Regions from separate parts of the Cereibacter sphaeroides 2.4.1 genome, predicted to be linked through region 4. Evidence: riboswitches for the same ligand, from Rfam matches in the RefSeq annotation. Region 4 holds a riboswitch; each other region holds the start of a gene.
The links. A riboswitch is a leader RNA that binds a small molecule or an ion and turns the genes downstream of it on or off. The one in region 4 is predicted to bind cobalamin.
Positions count from the first base shown of each region.

Region 1 (4,374 bases), on a different contig from region 4:
CGAGATCGGCGGGCGAGAGGCCGCGCTCGGCCACGGCCCAGTCGCGCCGCCGCGCGGTCGAGAGCGCGACCTGAAACACCGGACAGCCGGGGCCGTCGAGGGGCGAGCCCTCGGGGCCCCTGGCCGAGAAGGCGGTGGCATTGACGATGGCCGCGGGCCTCAGGCGGCCGAGACCGGCGGCGATCCAGTCGGGCGCGCCCGGCGCCTTCAGCGAGGGCGCGAAGAGGCCGAAGGCGCGGAAGCCCCGTTCGCGAAGCGCGAAAATCAGCGCGTCCACGGGCCCCGTGTCGGCGGCGGTCAGGTAACTGCGGTAGAAGGTCACGACGATGGCGGGTCCGCCCTCCGCCTCCGGTTCGGGGATCACGCCGCGGGCGGGGTCGTACCAGCCCATGTCGGGCATCCGTTTCTCGCCCGGCACCGGGCCGGCATAAAGCCCCGCCGCCAGCGCCAGCTGCGCGAGCGCGGCCTGCGCCGCCACCGCTCCACCCGCATCGCAGAGCGCGGACAGCCGCCGCAGCGTCGAGACCGGCAGCGTGGAAAGCGCATCGAGCGCCGGATCCTCGCGCCCGTCCGCGGGCAGGACCGCGAGCGCGATCCCGCGGCGCCGGCAGAGGTCCTGCACCTCGGCCAGCCCGTAGCTCCAGTAGCTCTCGCCGCCGATCAGCCGGATCAGGATCGCCTTCGCATGGGCCAGCACCGTCTCGGCATAGGTGTCGATGGAGAGCGGATGGCGCAGCGCCACGAGGTTCAGGAGCCGGGTGGAGGGAAGCCCGCCCTCAGCCCGGTGCCAGCCCGCCGCGAAGGCCCCGAGATCGCTGTCGGAGAAGGACAGGACCACCAGATCCGCAGGCGTCTGCCCGGGATCGAACGGGGTCGCACTCTCCTCGAGCCCGTGGCTTTCGCGGAAGACGACATGCATGGTTCAGCCGATCCGCGCCAGAAGGTCCTGCCGGATCGCGGCCTCGTCGAGATCGCCCCGCTCGGCGATCACCACGAGACGGCTCTGCCGCGCGCCCGACCAGGGCCGGTCGAACTGGTGGCGGACGCGCGCGCCCACCGCCTGCACGAGAAGCCGCATGGGCTTGCCCTGAACCGCCACATGGCCCTTCACCCGCAGCACGTTGCGCTCGGTGGCGAGTGCCCGGATCGCCTCGGCCAGACGCTCGGGATCGGCGATCTCGGGCAGGTCGATCACGGTCGAGGCGAAATCGTCATGCTCGTGATCGTCGGCCCCGTCGTGGTGCGAGGGGCGGGCGGCCAGATCGTCCTCGGCCGCGGCCTCGATCCCGAGGATCACCTGCGGATCGACCGCGCCCTCGGTCACGGCGAGGATCGGGATCGGCCGCGGCGATTCCGCCTCGACCGCCGCGCGGGCGGCGGCAAGGCCCGCCTCGCCCGCGAGATCGGCCTTGGTCAGCAGCACGAGGTCGGCGCAGGCGAGTTGATCCTCGAACACTTCCGAGAGCGGGGTCTCGTGATCGGCGCCCTCGGCCTGAGCCTGCGCCGCCACCGCCTCGGCATCCGGAGCGAAGCGGCCCGCGGCCACGGCCTCGGCATCGGCCAGCGCGATCACCCCGTCCACCGTGATGCGCGAGCGGATCGCGGGCCAGTCGAAGGCCTTCAGGAGCGGCTTCGGCAGCGCGAGGCCCGAGGTCTCGATCAGGATGTGGTCGGGGCGCTTCGGCAGCGCCATCAGCGCCTCGATCGTGGGGATGAACTCGTCGGCCACGGTGCAGCAGAGGCAGCCGTTCGCCAGCTCCACGATGGCCTCGTCGGGGCAGTTCTCGTCGGCGCAGGCGCGGATCAGATCGCCGTCCACGCCCACCGTGCCGAACTCGTTCACCAGCACGGCGAGGCGGCGGCCGCCGGGGTTCTGCATCAGGTGCCGGATCAGCGTGGTCTTGCCGGCGCCGAGGAAGCCCGTGATCACCGTGACGGGGATCTTCGCGAGGTCGGTCATGACATGTCTCCGTTGGGGGGAAGGCGGGCAAGCGATTGCTTGCGGAAGATCTCGGGGCGCTCGCGCCACGGCACGATGCCGTCGGGCGCACCCGCATAGGCGGTGGCGCCATCGAGGATGGCGGGCGCGTCGGCCTCCTCGAGGCGGCCGTAGACATAGCTCCAGCGGCCGGGCGCCGAGAGCGCCACGGCGCAGCCCTGCGAACAGGCGGAGAGGCATTCGACGGGGCGGACGGTGACGCCCTCGGGGGCGGCGGCGGCCAGTGCGTCATGAAGCCGCAGGCCCGGCGCGGTCTCGCCTTCGGGCAGCGGGCGGCCCGCGCGGCAGGTGGTGCAGACGTGCAGCGTCACGGTCATCGGCCGTCCCTTCTTCGTGGGCGAGGGGGCAGCGATCCGAAGGAGAGAGGTCGCGTCGGGCGGCACCTCGGTCCACCGGCCGCGGAACACCCCGTCCGCCCGTAAGTCTCAGCGCTGGCAGGTCTCCCGGCTTGCGGATGTGGGGCCTTGCGGCTCCGCGGCGGCCCGCCTTCCCGGCCTTGCGGCCAGTGGCTTGGGCAACCTCTCCGGTCACGGTCGCGGGGGCGGCTGCCTCTGGGGCATTCCCTCTTCGCCTGTCCGGTCGGACAGGAACCAGCGCGCCGGAAGTGGTGCGGGAAAGGCCCCTTCTTGTCAAGCCGATGCAGGGGCCGCGGGACGAGAGGCCGCGGGATGGCTTCACAAGCCCGCGTGACCGCGGCAGAAGGGGAGGCCCGGAAGGACCGCCCATGACCCGCTTGCGCACGCTCTGGCTCGCCCCGCACCGCCCGCTGTTCCTCGCGGCGGGAAGCTGGGCGCTGATCGCGCTGATCTGGTGGCAGTGGGGCGCGGCGCTCGGGCTTTCGGCGCCGGAGCTCGGCACCTGGGGGCTCTGGCACGGGCATGAGATGCTGTTCGGGCTCGGATCGGCCGCGGTCGGCGGCTATTTCCTGACCGCGGCGCAGGGCTGGCGCGGCTCGGATCCGCTGAGCGGGCGGCCGCTGATGGCGCTGGTGGCGCTCTGGTGTCTCGCCCGTGTGGCGCTGGTGGTGGCGGGGCTCCGGCCCGAGGCCCCGCTCGGGCTGATTCAGCCCGCGGCGCTGGCCTATTTTCTCGTTCTTGCAGGATTGCTCGGCCGCGAGGCGGTGCTGGCGCGGCGCTGGAGCAAGCTCGGCTTCGGCGCGGGCATCCTGGCCTACGGGCTGGCCGAGACGCTCTATCTGCGGGCGGCCCTGACCGAGACCTTGCCCGATGCGGCCACCATGGTGCGCGTGGGCTGGATGTTCTTCGCGATCAAGATCTCGATCATCGGCGGGCGCATGGTGCCGGCCTTCACGCTGAACTGGCTGCGGCAGGCGGGGATAACCGTGCCGGATCCCGCGCCGCGGCCCGTGCTCGGATGGGCGGCGCTGGGGCTTCTGTGGACCGCACTCGGCCTGACTTTCGCGGGCGAGGAGACCGTCTCGGCGCTCTGCCTGATCGGGGCGGGGATCGCGCAGGCCTTGCGGCTGGCGGGCTGGCGCGGCTGGGCCGGGCGGGGGAACCTCCTCCTGCTCCTCCTTCACGCGACCTTCGGCTGGCTCGCACTGGGGCTGGGGCTCGTGGGCCTCGCGCGGCTGGGGCTTCTGCCCGTAGCCGAGATGGATGCGCTCCATGCGCTGACCATGGGGGCCATGTCGGGGATGATCCTGTCGCTCGCCGCGCGCGCGGCAGCCCCCCGCGACGGCGGCCCGCTGCGGGCGCGGCCCACCATGGCGCTGGCCTTCGCGCTGGTCTGGTCGGCGGCGCTGGTCCGGCTCGGGGCACCGCTGATCGGCGCCTTCGACGGGGTGGCGGTTGCGGCGGGCCTCTGGTGCGCGGGCTGGATCTCGTTTCTCGCGGGCTATCTGCCCACCGTCACGGGGCCGCTCGCGCGGCCCGTCTTCTCCGGCCCGCGCGCCTCGGCGCCGCAGGTCGTCCAGATCAGGATGCCGCAATGACCGACACGAACCAGCGCCACGCCGAAAAGAAGGCTCGCATCAAGGAGGCCCGCGACCGGATGATGGCGGGCAAGACCGGCGAGAAGGGTCTCGTGATCGTCCATACCGGCACCGGCAAGGGCAAGTCCTCGGCCGGGTTCGGCATGATCCTGCGCTGCATCGCCCACGGGATGCCCTGCGCGGTGGTGCAGTTCATCAAGGGCGCGTGGGACACCGGCGAGCGGCGGCTGCTCACGACCCACTTCGGCGACCTCTGCCAGTTCCATGCCATGGGCGAGGGCTTCACCTGGGAGACGCAGGACCGCGAGCGCGACATCGCCGCCGCCCGTGCGGGCTGGGAGAAGGCCAAGGAGCTGATCCGCGATCCCGCCATCCGCATGGTGCTGCTGGACGAGATCAACATCGCGCTGCGCTACGATTA
Region 1 covers NC_007493.2:1,479,886-1,484,259, reverse strand. The annotation lists gene cobN (cobaltochelatase subunit CobN) at 1-919, opposite strand, end outside; gene cobW (cobalamin biosynthesis protein CobW) at 923-1,960, opposite strand; gene RSP_RS07220 (DUF1636 family protein) at 1,957-2,316, opposite strand; cobalamin riboswitch at 2,416-2,609, opposite strand; gene RSP_RS07215 (NnrS family protein) at 2,724-3,953, shown strand; gene cobO (cob(I)yrinic acid a,c-diamide adenosyltransferase) at 3,950-4,374, shown strand, end outside.
Region 1: linked by a shared signal. The riboswitch ahead of RSP_RS07220 (DUF1636 family protein) and the one ahead of bluB (5,6-dimethylbenzimidazole synthase) in region 4 are both predicted to bind cobalamin.

Region 2 (4,374 bases), 180 kb from region 4:
AGCGGCGTCTCGCCGATCACCACGCCGGCCAGGATCGCAAGCCCGAGCGCGGCAGCCCCCAGAAGCCCCAGCCAGAGGGCGGGCCGGGGACCGAAGGTTGCCGCGACCGTCATTCGAGCCCCAGCGCGGGCAGCGCGTCGGCCAGCGTCTCGAGCGCATCCACATTGCGGATCGAGGGATCCATGGCATGGGCGTCCAGCACGACGATGCGACCGGCCCTGACGGCCTCCATCTCGCGCGTCACCGGGTCGGACTTGAGGAAGTCGAGCTTCTTCTCGACATCGTCCGCCGGAAAGCGCCGCCGCTCCATCCGGGCCAGCACGATCACGGAAGGGTTGGCGCGCGCGATGCTCTCCCAGCTCACGGTCGGCCATTCCTCGTCGCTCTCGACCACGTTGCGCAGGCCGAGGGCGGCCATCATGTAGCCGGGCGGGCCCTTGCGGCCCGCGACGAACGGATCGGCGTTCATCTCGGACGAGGAGAACCAGAAGACCGCCGAGGCATCCTTCAGGCCGAGCGCCCGCGCCTTCCCGACGGCGGCCGCCTCGCGCGCCCGAAGCCCGGCCACGAGTTCCTCGGCGCGCGGGCCCACGTCGAAGATCGCGCCCAGCTCGCGGATGCCGGCAAGGACGCTCTCCATCTCGAACATGGCCGTTCGGGTGCCGTCCGAGCCCCGGCTGTTGTCCTTCTGCCAGCAGTCGGCGGGCAGGATGTAGGTGGGGATGCCCAGATCGGCGAACTGCTCGCGGGTGCCGACGAGGCCCTGCGGGCCGATGTGCCATTCATATTGCACGGCCACGAGGCCCGGCTTCCGCGCCACGACGGATTCGAAGCTCGGGTCGTTGTCGGCCAGCCGCGGGATCGCCGCATTGGCCTCGGCATAGGCAGGCAGGACGCTCGTGAACCAGACCGAGGTGCCGGTGACCTTCGGGGCGAGCCCGAGGGCATAGAGGACCTCGGTGGCGGCCTGCCCCACCGTGACCGCGCTGTCGGGCGCCCGGTCGAAGGTGAGGGTGCGCCCGCAGTTGTCGAGCGTCAGCGGATAGCCGGTTTCGGCCGCGGCGGACTGGGCCAGCACGAGAAGGGCCGCAGCGGTCAGGAAGCGGGGGAACATGCGATGTCTCCGATTGGGGGGGCAGCCGAAGACAGGACGGGAGAGGCGAGGCCCGTGGCGGACCCGCAGGCTGCCCCGTCGGGGCAGGCGCGCGTGCTGGCTGGAGCGGGAGCCGCTGGGCACCCTCGGGCAGACGTCATGGATACCTCCCCCGGACACCCCGCCCGGGCCGCGTTGAGATCGAACGCCGGCAGGTCTCCTGACTGGCGGGTCACAGGGCTGGCGCGGCCTTCCCATGGCTTGAGGCCACAGTGGCTTTGATCGCGAGCTCCTCGCCGCCTACAGTTGCGGGGGCAGTTCCGGTTCGCCGGACAGGTCCGGCGGCGGATTCCCTTTCAATTCCTTACGGAAACCGACGAGGATTGAGTAGCCGGTCGCGCCGCGGTTGACAAGGGGAGAGGGCGCGCGCCGATGAGAACGGGGCCGGCCGTTCCCCCGGAACAACCGGCCCCGAAGGTCGCGCGGGTGCGGTTTACTTCACGAAGGCCCGCCCGAGGCCCATCGCGCGCTCGACCACGAGGATCACGCCCAGCGTCAGCAGGATCAGCAGCACGGAGGCCGCGGCCACCAGCGGATCGGCGGTGTTGTAGACGTAGTTGTAGAGCTCGACCGGCAGCGTGCTGATGCGCGGCCCGGTGAGGAAGAGCGTGATCACCACCTCGTCGAAGGAGACGAGGAAGCAGAGCGCCGCCGCCGCCACGATCCCCGGGGTGAGCATCGGCAGCGTCACCCGGAAGAAGACGGTGAGGGGCTTCGCGCCGAGGGTCTTTGCGGCCTCCTCGCAGGCCATGTTCTGCGTGGCGAGCGAAACGGCCAGAATGCGCAGCGCATAGGGCAGCGTGATGACGAGATGGGCGAGGATCAGCCCCTGCATCGTCGCCAGAAGCCCGAAGGAGGCGAAGACGATGAGGATGGCGAGCCCCAGCACGATGGTGGGCAGCAGGAGGGGCGCGGTGAAGAGGTTGAACAGGAGATCCCGCCCGCGGAACTCCATCCGCACCATCACCCAGGCCGCCGGCACCGCGATCACCAGCGAGAGCACGGTGACGATGGCCGCGAGCGACAGGCTCGTCCAGAAGGCGCCGAGCATGGCTCGGTTCTCGAACAGGGCCTCGTACCAGCGGAGGGACCAGGAGGTCGGCGGAAAGCGCAGCACGCTGTCGCCCGAGAGGGAGATCGGGAAGACGAGGATCACCGGCGCGAGCAGATAGAGGAAGAGCACCGCGACGAGGATCCCCATCGGCTTCGAGGTCTTGTGGATCTGCATGGCGCCCTCCTCAGTCCAGACGTTTCAGCACGGCGGAATAGGCCACGAGCGCCGCCCCGAAGATCACGAGGACGAGGATCGAGAGCGTCGAGGCCAGCGGCCAGTTCAGGGTCACGATGGCCTGATCGTAGATCTCGGTCGCGAGCAGGAAGACGCGCCCGCCCCCCATGAGCTTCGGCGTGATGAAGGACGAGACCGCCAGCACGAAGCACAGGAGGCACCCCAGCGCGATGCCGGGCGCGGTCAGCGGCAGGATCACGCGCCGGAAGCTCTGCCAGGGGGTGGCGCCGAGCGTGCGCGCGGCCTCCTCGACGCGCGGATCGAGCCGCCCGAACCCCGCGAGAAGGGCGAGGATCATATAGGGCATCAGGATCTCGGTCAGGCCGATGAAGACGCCGTTGATGTTGAACATGAGCGGCGGCGGCGTGAGGCCCAGGCCCCGGATCGCCGAGACGACCGGCCCCTCCTCGGCGAGGATCGCGATCCAGCCGTAGGTGCGCACCACCGCCGAGGTCAGGAGCGGCGAGATCACGAGCACGGTGAGGAAGGTCCGCCAGCTGCCCGAGGCGCGGTGGAGATAGAGCGCGATCGGATAGGACAGGACGAGTGCACAGAGCGTGACCCCGAGCGAGACGAAGACCGAGTTCAGGATCAGCTGCAGATAGAACGGGTCGCTGAGAAGCCCGGTCCAGTTCTGGAGCGTCAGGACGTTCTCGATCCCCCCGCCCACCGTCGCCCGGTTGAAGGAATAGCGGGCGAGGTTGAAGATGGGCAGCATGAAGCCCACCACATTGATGAGGGCGATGGGCAGGAGGAGCGCCACCGCCACCTGCTGCCCGCCCATCGGCCGCCGGCCGGCCGCGACCGCGGGAACGGCCGTCATGCCCTGCCCTCGGGATAGACCATCGTGTCGCCGGCCTCCCAGGCGACGGTCACGGCCGAGCCCGGCTCGGGCAGGCCCGAGCGGCGGCGCGTGAGCTGCTCGACGGTGATCTCGTCGCCGCCGATCCGCACCGTGGCCTGAATGAGGTCGCCCACGAAGGTGGCCCCGGTCAACACGCCGGGCAGGCTGTTGAGACCGACAGGCTGATCCTCCGCGGCGGCGCGCAGGCTCATCCGGTGCGGGCGCACCAGCACCTCGACCGCGCCCTCGGGCAGCCGCCCTTCAGCGGCGACCGGCCGGCCCTCGATCAGCAGCCGCCCCGACGGATCGACCCGGCCCGAAAGCCGGTTGGTGCGGCCCACGAAGGAGGCCACGAAGGGCGTCGCCGGCCGCTCGTAGATCTCGTTCGGCGTGCCGAACTGCTCGACATGGCCGCCGCGCATCACCACGATCCGGTCGCACATGCTGAGCGCCTCGACCTGATCGTGGGTCACGAAGACCGCGGTGATCCCGCTCTGCTGCTGGAGGCTGCGGATCTGCACCCGCATCTCGTCGCGCAGCTTCGCATCGAGGTTGGAAAGCGGCTCGTCGAGCAGCAGGATCGAGGGCTCGACCACCAGTGCGCGGGCCAGCGCCACCCGCTGCTGCTGCCCGCCGGACAGCGCCTTGGGCTTGCGCCCGGCCAGATGGCCGAGCTGCACCATGGCCAGCGCCCGCTCGACCCGCGACCGGATCTCGGCCTTGGCCATGCGCCGCATCTCGAGCCCGAAGGCCACGTTCTGCGACACGGTCATGTGGGGAAAGAGCGCATAGCTCTGGAACACCATGCCCATGTCGCGGTCGTGGACCGGCAGGTGGGTGATCTCCCGCCCGCCCACCGAGATCCGGCCGCGCGTGGGATCGAGCAAGCCCGCGATCATGCGCAGCGTCGTGGTCTTGCCGCAGCCCGAGGGGCCGAGGAAAGCCACCATCTCGCCCCGCCTGACCGAAAGCGACAGCGAGGGGATGACGTCGAGCGTCCCGAAGGTCATGCCGACCTCGCTCAGGACCAGGTGATCGGGACCCTCCGGGGTCCCGAGGGCGGCCTCCGGGGTCATCGCGCGCTCGACC
Region 2 covers NC_007494.2:456,729-461,102, forward strand. The annotation lists gene RSP_RS17610 (FecCD family ABC transporter permease) at 1-113, opposite strand, end outside; gene RSP_RS17615 (ABC transporter substrate-binding protein) at 110-1,114, opposite strand; cobalamin riboswitch at 1,287-1,486, opposite strand; gene RSP_RS17620 (ABC transporter permease) at 1,587-2,381, opposite strand; gene RSP_RS17625 (ABC transporter permease) at 2,392-3,264, opposite strand; gene RSP_RS17630 (ABC transporter ATP-binding protein) at 3,261-4,374, opposite strand, start outside.
Region 2: linked by a shared signal. The riboswitch ahead of RSP_RS17615 (ABC transporter substrate-binding protein) and the one ahead of bluB (5,6-dimethylbenzimidazole synthase) in region 4 are both predicted to bind cobalamin.

Region 3 (4,374 bases), on a different contig from region 4:
CGCATGGCGCGCCGGCAGGAAATTCGTCTCGCCGATGAAGCTCGCCACGAAGCGGTTGGCCGGGCGCGTGTAGATCTCGCGCGGCGGGCCGATCTGCAGGATCCGGCCCGCGCTCATCACCCCGATCCGGTCCGACATGGTCAGCGCCTCCTCCTGATCGTGGGTCACGAAGACGAAGGTGATGCCCGTCTCGTGCTGGAGCCGCTTCAGCTCGATCTGCATCTCCTTGCGAAGCTTCAGATCGAGCGCCGAGAGCGGCTCGTCGAGCAGGAGCACCCGCGGCTGCGGCGCGAGCGCCCGGGCCAGCGCCACCCGCTGCTGCTGCCCGCCCGACAGCTGCGCCACCTTGCGCTGCGCCAGCGCCTTGAGCCGGACGAGCGCCAGCATCCGCGCCGTCACCGTCTCGATCTCGGCGCGCGGCTTGCCCTGCATCCGGAGGCCGAAGCCCACGTTCTCGGCCACCGTCAGATGCGGAAACAGCGCGTAGCTCTGGAAGACCGTGTTGATCGGCCGGCGGTTCGGCGGCAGGGCGGTGATGTCGCGCCCGTCGAGCAGGATCGCGCCGGAGGTCGGCGCCTCGAACCCCGCGATCAGCCGCAGAAGCGTGGTCTTGCCGCAGCCCGAGGGGCCGAGCAGGGTGAAGAACTCGCTCCGCCGGATCCCCACCGAGACATCGTCCAGCGCGCGGACGGCCACCTCTCCCTGTCCGAAGGCCTTGACGACATGGCGGGCTTCGACGGCATCGGGTTCGCTCAAGGACGGCCTCCCATCGGGTGTGGCTTGAGGTTAGGCGGCGCCCGGGCGCGAAATCAACGGCGCGCGCAGCCTTTCGACCAAAGGGGCAGGCCTGCGCCCGATCCACGGCGCCGCCCGCTCGATTTCTGCGCAGAGCGCGATCAGCTCCTCATCGGCGCCGAAGCGGGCCGCGAGATGGACGCCGATCGGCAGGCCCCCGGCGCTCATGCCGAGGGGCAGCGAGGCCGCGGGCTGGCCCGAGGCGTTGAAGACGGCGGTGAAGGGGGAATAGGCGAAGACGCCCTCCGTCCCGTGCGCGAACCGGCCGACGCGCGCCGGCGGTTCGGCCAGAGTGGCCGACAGGAGGATGTCGATGCCCTCTCCCGTCTCCGGGTCGAAGACCGCGGCCATCTGGCGGCCGAAGGCATGGATCTGGCCCACCGCCTCGAGATAGCGCTCGCCCGGGATCTCGGCCGCGCGCCGCATCGCGCCGAGCGAGACCGGCTCGACCAGCCCCTCGGGCGCGCGGCCCTTCAGCGCCTTGCGGATGCCGAGCGCCGTGCCGCAGGCCACGATGTCGGTCCAGGCCTCCATCATCATCGCCACATCGGCGCGGGGCAGGCAGGGGCTGACCGTATGGCCCAGGCTCTCGAGCAGCCGTCCCGCCGCCTCGACCGCGGCCCGCACCTCCGGGTGGATGGGCGCGCCGGTGAAGGTCGTGTCGCAGATCCCCACGCGCAGCCGCCGCGGCGGGCGGCCGATCGCATCCGCATGGCCGCGCAGGAGCGGCGGCGCCCAGTAGGGCGCGCCGGGATCGGCGCCCGCGCAGGCGTCGAGCATGTGGGCCGTGTCGCGGACCGACCGGGTGAGGAATCCGTCGATGGCCATGCCCGCCCAGCCCTCGCCCGCATAGGGGCCGTCAGGCAGGCGCGCGCGGGTGGGCTTCATCCCGAAGAGCCCGCAGGAGGAGGCGGGGATGCGGACCGATCCGCCCCCGTCCGAGCCATGCGCCATGGCCACGATGCCCGCGGCCACCGCCGCGCCCGCACCGCCCGAGGAGCCGCCCGACGTATGCTCGAGGTTCCACGGGTTGCGGGTGGGCCCGCCGTAGACGGCCGATTCCGTGGCAGGCCCGATGCCGCCCTCGGGCGAGGTGGTCCGCCCGAAGGTCACGACGCCCGTGGCCCGGATCCGCTCGAAGATCGCCGAATCGCGCGGATAGCGCGTATCCGCCAGCAGCCGCGAGCCGTTGTGCGAGGGGAAGTCCACCGCCTCGCATCCGAGATCCTTGAGCAGGAAGGGCACGCCGCGGAAGGGCCCGTGCGGCAGGCCCCGAGCGATGCTCCGCCGCGCGGTCTCCTCCTGCACCAGCACGACGGCATTGAGCGCAGGGTTGACAGCCGCAACCGCGTCGAGGGCCGCATCGAGAAGCTCCTCGGGCGATGTGTCGCGGCGGGCCACGAGGGCCGCGAGCCCGGTGGCATCCTCGGCGCCGAAGCTGCGGAACATGTCTTTCCTCCTGCTTTTTTCCCCTCATGCTACGGTGGAGAGTCGCATCCGGTCCAGTCCTTTTTTCGCGGCTTTCCGCAAGGGGCGGCCAACCCGCCGCGGCACCGCCGCTTGACAGGGCCGTCACTTGTCATATTGAGGAACGGCTTCGGTTCCGGCGTGATGGCCGGATGAAAAGGGAACGCGGTGCGGGGAGATCTCCCCAACTCCGCGGCTGCCCCCGCAACTGTAGGCGGCGAGCGACGACCGACGGCGCCACTGGGATGTCCCGGGAAGGCCGGTCCGAGCTGCGACCCGCAAGTCAGGAGACCTGCCGGAGCGATCACCCTTTCCTGCGCGCGGGGCGCGTGCGGGAGGCGGACCATCCGCTTCAGGTGACGGTCACCGTCGGCGGAGGGGCATACCCTTTCCAAGGACATTGCAGGTCGGATCCGGGGGTCGCCCGGACGGAAGGGACAGATGAAGAAGACAGCCGCCTCGCTCCTCACCCTCATGGCCGCAGCCCCGCTGCAGGCTCAGGACATCGCTCTCGACGAGATCCTCGTCTCGCCGAGTCTCGTCGCCACCGAAACCAGCCGCACCGGCGCCACGGTGGATGTGGTCACCGCCGAGGACATGCAGGCCACGGGCGAGATCTCGGTGAGCGACCTGCTCGCGCGCCTGCCGGGCGTGTCCTACACGCGGAACGGCGGGCTCGGCGCCACGACGACGCTCCGGATCCGCGGGCTGGGCAGCGCCTATCAGGCGGTGCGGATCGACGGCATCGACGTGGCGGACGCGTCCGGAACCAAATCCGAGTTCGACTTCGGCTCGCTCACCGCCGGCGGCATCGACCGGATCGAGGTGCTGCGCGGGTCGCAATCCGCGATCTACGGCTCGGAAGCCGTGGCGGGCGTCATCGACATCGCCACCTACCGGCCGCGCGATCCGGGCGTCAGCGGGCAGCTGTCGCTCGAGGGCGGCAGCAACCGCACCTTCACCGGCGGCCTCTCCACAGGCCTTCTGACCGAGCGCGGCGAGCTGGCCTTCAGCGTGGCCCGCACCGTCTCGGACGGGATCTCGCAGGCCGCCTCGGGCACCGAGCGCGACGGGTTCGATACCACCTTCTACGCCCTCTCCGGTGCCTACGACCTGACCGAGGACCTGCGGATCGGGGCCGCCTTCATCGCGCGCGACTCCGATCTCGACATCGACGGCCCCGGCGCGGGCGGGATCGTCGACACGGACGACCGGGCGCTCAGCCGGCTGAGAGGCGGCAGGATCTTTGCGGATCTCACCCTCGGCCAGGTGCAGAGCGTGCTCGCCTATGCCGCTACCGACACGCGCCGGGAATATCCCGGCGGCTATATCGAAGTCTACGAGGGCGAACGGCGCGCGCTCTCCTACCTCGGGACGGTCGAGGTGGGGCTGGCGAGCCTCTCGTTCGGGGCTGAGCGCACGAAGGAGAGCTTCAGCAGCGACACGGATGAGGGCGATCTCACCACCGACTCCGTCTTCGGCGAGGCGCGCCTCGCGCTCTCGCCCGATCTCGATCTGTCGCTCGCGGCGCGTCGTGACGACCCGTCCGACTTCGACGGCAAGACCACCGGGCGCGTGGCGCTGGCCTGGCGGCTGGCCGACGACCTGATCCTGCGCGGCGTGGCCGGAACCGGCTTCCGCGCGCCGTCGCTCTACGAACGGTTCGGTCCCGAAGGATCCGACCGCCTCGGGCCGGAATCGAGCCGCAGCTACGAGCTCGGCCTCGAGAAGCGGTTCGGCAGCGGTGCGACCGTTCAGGCGACGCTCTTCAAGACCGATGTCACCGACCGCATCGTCTATCTGGACGGCGCCGACTTCTGCGCCTCGCCCTGGGGCTGCTACGATCAGCTGGACGGCGAGACGCATAGCCAGGGGATCGAGCTGTCGGCGCGCGCGCCGCTCGGGTCGGAGTGGGAGCTCTTCGGCAGCTACACCTACACCGACGCCTCCGACGAGGCGAACGGCACCGAGACCCGGGCCGTCCGCGTGCCGCGGCACGACCTCGTGCTGGGCCTCGAGGGGCAGATCGCCGACCGCACCCGCGGGATCCTCACGGTGCAGCATATCGCGGATGTGATGGATACGACCGGCTACCTGCAACCCGATGCCCCG
Region 3 covers NC_007493.2:1,028,056-1,032,429, forward strand. The annotation lists gene RSP_RS05080 (ABC transporter ATP-binding protein) at 1-756, opposite strand, end outside; gene RSP_RS05085 (amidase) at 787-2,244, opposite strand; cobalamin riboswitch at 2,377-2,576, shown strand; gene RSP_RS05090 (TonB-dependent receptor plug domain-containing protein) at 2,704-4,374, shown strand, end outside.
Region 3: linked by a shared signal. The riboswitch ahead of RSP_RS05090 (TonB-dependent receptor plug domain-containing protein) and the one ahead of bluB (5,6-dimethylbenzimidazole synthase) in region 4 are both predicted to bind cobalamin.

Region 4 (4,374 bases):
TCGCAAGGATGCTGTCGCCGCCCTTTTCCAGCGTGTCGTCGTCGAGCGAGAACATGGCCGAATAGCCCTCGCGCGTGAGGCCGCCCAGCGCCGATTGCAGCAGCGCCTCGGGCACCGGCTGGTCGTGCGCGTCGAGGAGGCTGCCGGTGTTCCGCTTCACCCGGGCCAGATCGAGCGCGCCGCCCGCATGGCTGAGCCGCGCGCCCACGCGCATCGTGGGGCCGGGGTGGCGGAAGTCGTAGCGGGTGCGGAGCGGGATGCCGAAGAGGAGGTCGAGCCAGGCCGAGAAGAGCGTGGACTTGCCTGCCTCGTTCGGCCCGTAGACCACATGCAGGTCCGCCTCTCCCGGCGCAGGCGCGGGAAATGCGAGCCGCCGGTCCGTGAAATGGCCGTAGCGCGTGAGGTCGAGCCGGTCGAGGCGCATCAGTCCGACGCCTCCGCCGCAAGCTCGGCGAGGATCAGGGGCGTTCCCTCGGCCAGAAGGCTGCGGCAGAGCGCGGCCATCGCCGCCTCATCCTGCCCCAGCAGATCGCGCGCCTCGGGCGGCAGGTCGCGCGCGAGCTCCTGTGTGGCCGCAAGAAGCGCGGCGTTCAGGGCCGGATCCTCGGGCAGATCCTCCTGAACGAGGCGGACGAGATCCTCGGGCAGGGCCGCGCCGGGCAGCTCTGCGCCTTCCTCCGATAGCCGCAGTTCGAGCTTGTCGATCCAGAGCCTGCGTCCCGCAGAGAGGGCGCGCGCCTCTTCGGTCAGCCGGTCGCGATCGCGCGCGATGCGCCAGGCGAGCGGCGTGGCCCCGGTCAGCACCGGACGCAGCACCAGATGGTCTTCCGCGCGCGGCGCCTCGGCCGCGGCACGGAGCGCCCGGTCGAGATGGGCGAGCAGGTCGGACCAGTCCGCAATCCCCGTGCAGTCGAGCGCCAGCCGGTCGAAGCGCAGCGGCGCCACGCTGCGCTCTTCGAGCGTGACCGCCCCGTCGTCGCCCACCTGCACCAGCGTGACCGAGGCCGCGCCCGCCTCGCCGATGTCGCGCCCCTGCGGCGTGCCCGGCATCACCACCGTCGCGCGCCCCCGATGCACGAAGCGGCGGTGGATATGGCCGAGCGCCCAGTAATCGTAGCCGTGGGCCTCGAGCTCGGCGAGGCTGCAGGGCGCGTAGGGATCGTGCCCCGGGCTGCCGTTCAGGCTCGTATGCATGAGGCCTAGGTTGAACGCCCCCGGCTTCGGCGCCGGATAGCGCGGCAGCAGGCTCTCGGGCGCGTGCGGCTCGCGGAAGCTCAGCCCGTGGAGGGCCACCGGCTGGCCGTCGATCGAGAGCTCGACCGTCGAGGGGCGGGCGCCGAAGACGGTGGTGTTGGCCGGCGCCTCGAGCTCGCCCGTCTGCCGCGCCAGCGCATCGTGATTGCCGCGCAGGATATAGCAGCCGATCCCCGCGGCCTCGAGCCGCAAAAGCTCCTGCTTGAGAAAGCGGGGGGTCTTGGTCGAGCTGTAGGTTCCGTCCCAGAGGTCGCCCGCGATCACGAGGAAGGCCACCGCCTCGGCAAGGCAGAGATCCACGATGCGCGAAAAGGCGGTGCGCGAGGCCACGCCGATCTCGGCTGCAAGCTCGGGATCGCGCAGCGCCACAGCCCGCAGCGGCGCGTCGAGATGGAGATCGGCCGTATGAAGGAACGTGAACGCCAAGAGACCTGCCTGCGGAACGCGCCCCTCCGGACGCCTCGGGCGACTATGGGGCGCGCCGCCGCGGCCTTCAAGGCTCTGAGGGGCGGCTGGAATGCGGACGGTTGCCCGGGCGCGCCGGTTCTGCTTTGTGGCAGGGGTCAGGTGCCGCCTTCGGGCGGAGAATCGGGAAGCCGGTGGAAATCCGGCGCGGGCCCGCCGCTGTGACGGGGATGCTCCGGGCAAGAGGCCACCGGTTCGCCGGGAAGGCGCCCGGCGGCAGATGAACCGGAGCCAGAAGACCGGCCTGACGCAGAGGTTCCCGCCGCGTGGACGGCGGCGGGATCGTCACGAGCCAAGGAGCGATCCCATGCCGGATTTTCCTCCCGTCGAGCCGCGCCCGGCGCGCCGCTTCACCGAAACCGAGCGTCAGGCGCTCCATGACATCATCGCCGAGAGGCGCGACGTGCGCGACGAGTTCCTGCCGGATCCGGTGGATCCCGAGGCGCTGCGCCGGGTGCTCGAGGCCGCGCACCGCGCGCCCTCGGTGGGCTTCATGCAGCCGTGGAACTTCCTCCTGATCCGCGATGCCGCGCGCAGGGCCGAGGTCCACAAGGCCTTCCGCCGCGCCAACGACGAGGCGGCGCTGCTCTTCCCCGAGGAGAAGCGCGACACCTACCGCGCGCTGAAGCTGCAGGGCATCCTGAAGGCGCCGCTCAACATCTGCGTCACCTGCGACCGCGACCGCTGCGGCGAGGTGGTGCTGGGGCGGACCCACAATCCCGAGATGGATCTCTATTCGACCGTCTGCGCGGTGCAGAACCTCTGGCTCGCCGCGCGGGCCGAGGGGCTGGGCGTGGGCTGGGTCAGCATCTACCGCGAGGAGGAGCTGCGGGCGATCCTCGGCATCCCCGAGCGCGTCAAGATCGTGGCCTATCTCTGCGTGGGCCATGTGGACCGCTTCTACAGCGCGCCGGAACTGGCCTTGAAGGGTTGGCGTCAGCGGCTGCCGCTCGACGATCTGCTCATGGAGGAAGGCTGGCAGGCCGACCGCGCTTTGTGAGGGCGCAGGCGGGCGCGGCCTCGGCGCTCGACGGCCGTTCGGGCGTCGAGCGCCTGTCGAGGGCGCTCGGGGCGGGCGTCTGCCTCGGTCTGACGGGTCTTTCCGAGGGGGCCTCCTGCCGGGCCGGCAGGGTCCGCAACCGCCGCCCGCGGCTTCAATGACCGGACGTGCGGAGCGCGCGCAGCATCAGCGAGAGGAGGACGAGCGCGAAGCCCGCCGCAAGCAGGGCAAGCCCGAGGCCCGCGTGACCGCCCGCTTCGGTCAGGCCGAGCTGCCACATCAGGACGATCGCGGGCAGGCCGGTCAGGAGCCCGCGACGGGCGAGGCGACAGGGGGTGCAGGACATCCGGGTCTCCCTTTCGGTTCGGTCCGGGGGCCTCCTGCAGGAATCGTGCCGAAGCTGCGCACCCGTCCGGGCGCTGCGGTGAGATCAGGCGGTGCCTGGCGCGCCCTGACGGGTGCGCGGGATGCGGAGCAGGAAGACCGTGCCCTTGCCCGGGGTGCTCTCGAGGCTGAGACGGCAGCCGCTGACCTCGGCCAACCGCTGCGCGATGGTCATGCCGATGCCCGCGCCGCTGATGGCGCCGTTCTCGTGCCCGAGCCGCTGGAAGGCCTGAAACACCTCGGCCTGCCGGTCCGTCGGGATGCCGGGGCCGGTGTCGCGGATCGACAGATCCACCGTGTCGGGCGCCTCGAGGCCGAAGCTGACCTCCACGAGGCCGCCGGGCAGGTTGTATTTGACCGCGTTCGACAGAAGCTGGTCGAGGATGCGCCGGAGGAGCGCCGGATCGCTCACCACCGACGGCAGCGGCGTCTCGGGCGCGATGAGGCGCAGCGTCACGCGCATGCGCTCCGCGTCGGGCCGCGCGCGGCCGAGCGCCTCCTCGATCAGCGGCATCAGATCCATCGAGCTGGTCGCGAGGCGCAGGTCGCGATGTTCGAGCCGGCTGAGTTCCAGCACCGCATCCACCAGCTTCACCAGCGTCCAGCCCGCCGTCGAGATCGCCTGCACCTGCTGCAGCCGCTCCCCGTCGAGCTTGCGGCCTTCCGAGGCTTCGAGCAGCTCGGCATAGCCGATGATCGCGGTCAGTGGCGTGCGCAGCTCGTGGCTCATGGAGGACAGGAAGCTGGACTTGGCGCGGTTCGCCGCGTCGAGCTTGTCGCCCATGGTGGCGAGATGCTCGCCCACGGTCTGCAGTTCCTGGATCTCGAACGGCGCCGAGGGGGGGACGGTGCCGCCCTCGCTGATGAGGACCATCCGCTGCTCGAGATCCCCGAGCGGCCGGGCCACGCGCGCGCTCATCGCGACCGACCGGCGCCAGAGATAGGCGAAGAAGCCCGCGTAGAAGAGGACGAGGATCGCCACGATGCTCGTGCTGACGAATCCCAGCTGGTCGCGCAGGTTCGTGGCCTCGGTGAGCAGGCTCCGTTCGCTCGTGAGCAGAAGGAGGCGCCAGTTCGGCCCCGCGACGGTGGACCATGCGGCGATCATCGGCTCCTGCAGATCGACCTTCGAGACGCCCGCCGGCTCGGCCTGCATCTGGAGCGCGATGGACGCCAGATCGGGCCTGCGGAAGATGTTGAACTCGGCGGGCTTGAACGTGTCCTGAAGGATCGCCTCGGCATAGGTGTGGCCGATGAGCTCGCTCATCCCC
Region 4 covers NC_007494.2:272,474-276,847, forward strand. The annotation lists gene RSP_RS16735 (YhaN family protein) at 1-424, opposite strand, end outside; gene RSP_RS16740 (metallophosphoesterase family protein) at 424-1,680, opposite strand; cobalamin riboswitch at 1,803-1,981, shown strand; gene bluB (5,6-dimethylbenzimidazole synthase) at 2,027-2,719, shown strand; gene RSP_RS16750 (hypothetical protein) at 2,874-3,065, opposite strand; gene RSP_RS16755 (sensor histidine kinase) at 3,150-4,374, opposite strand, start outside.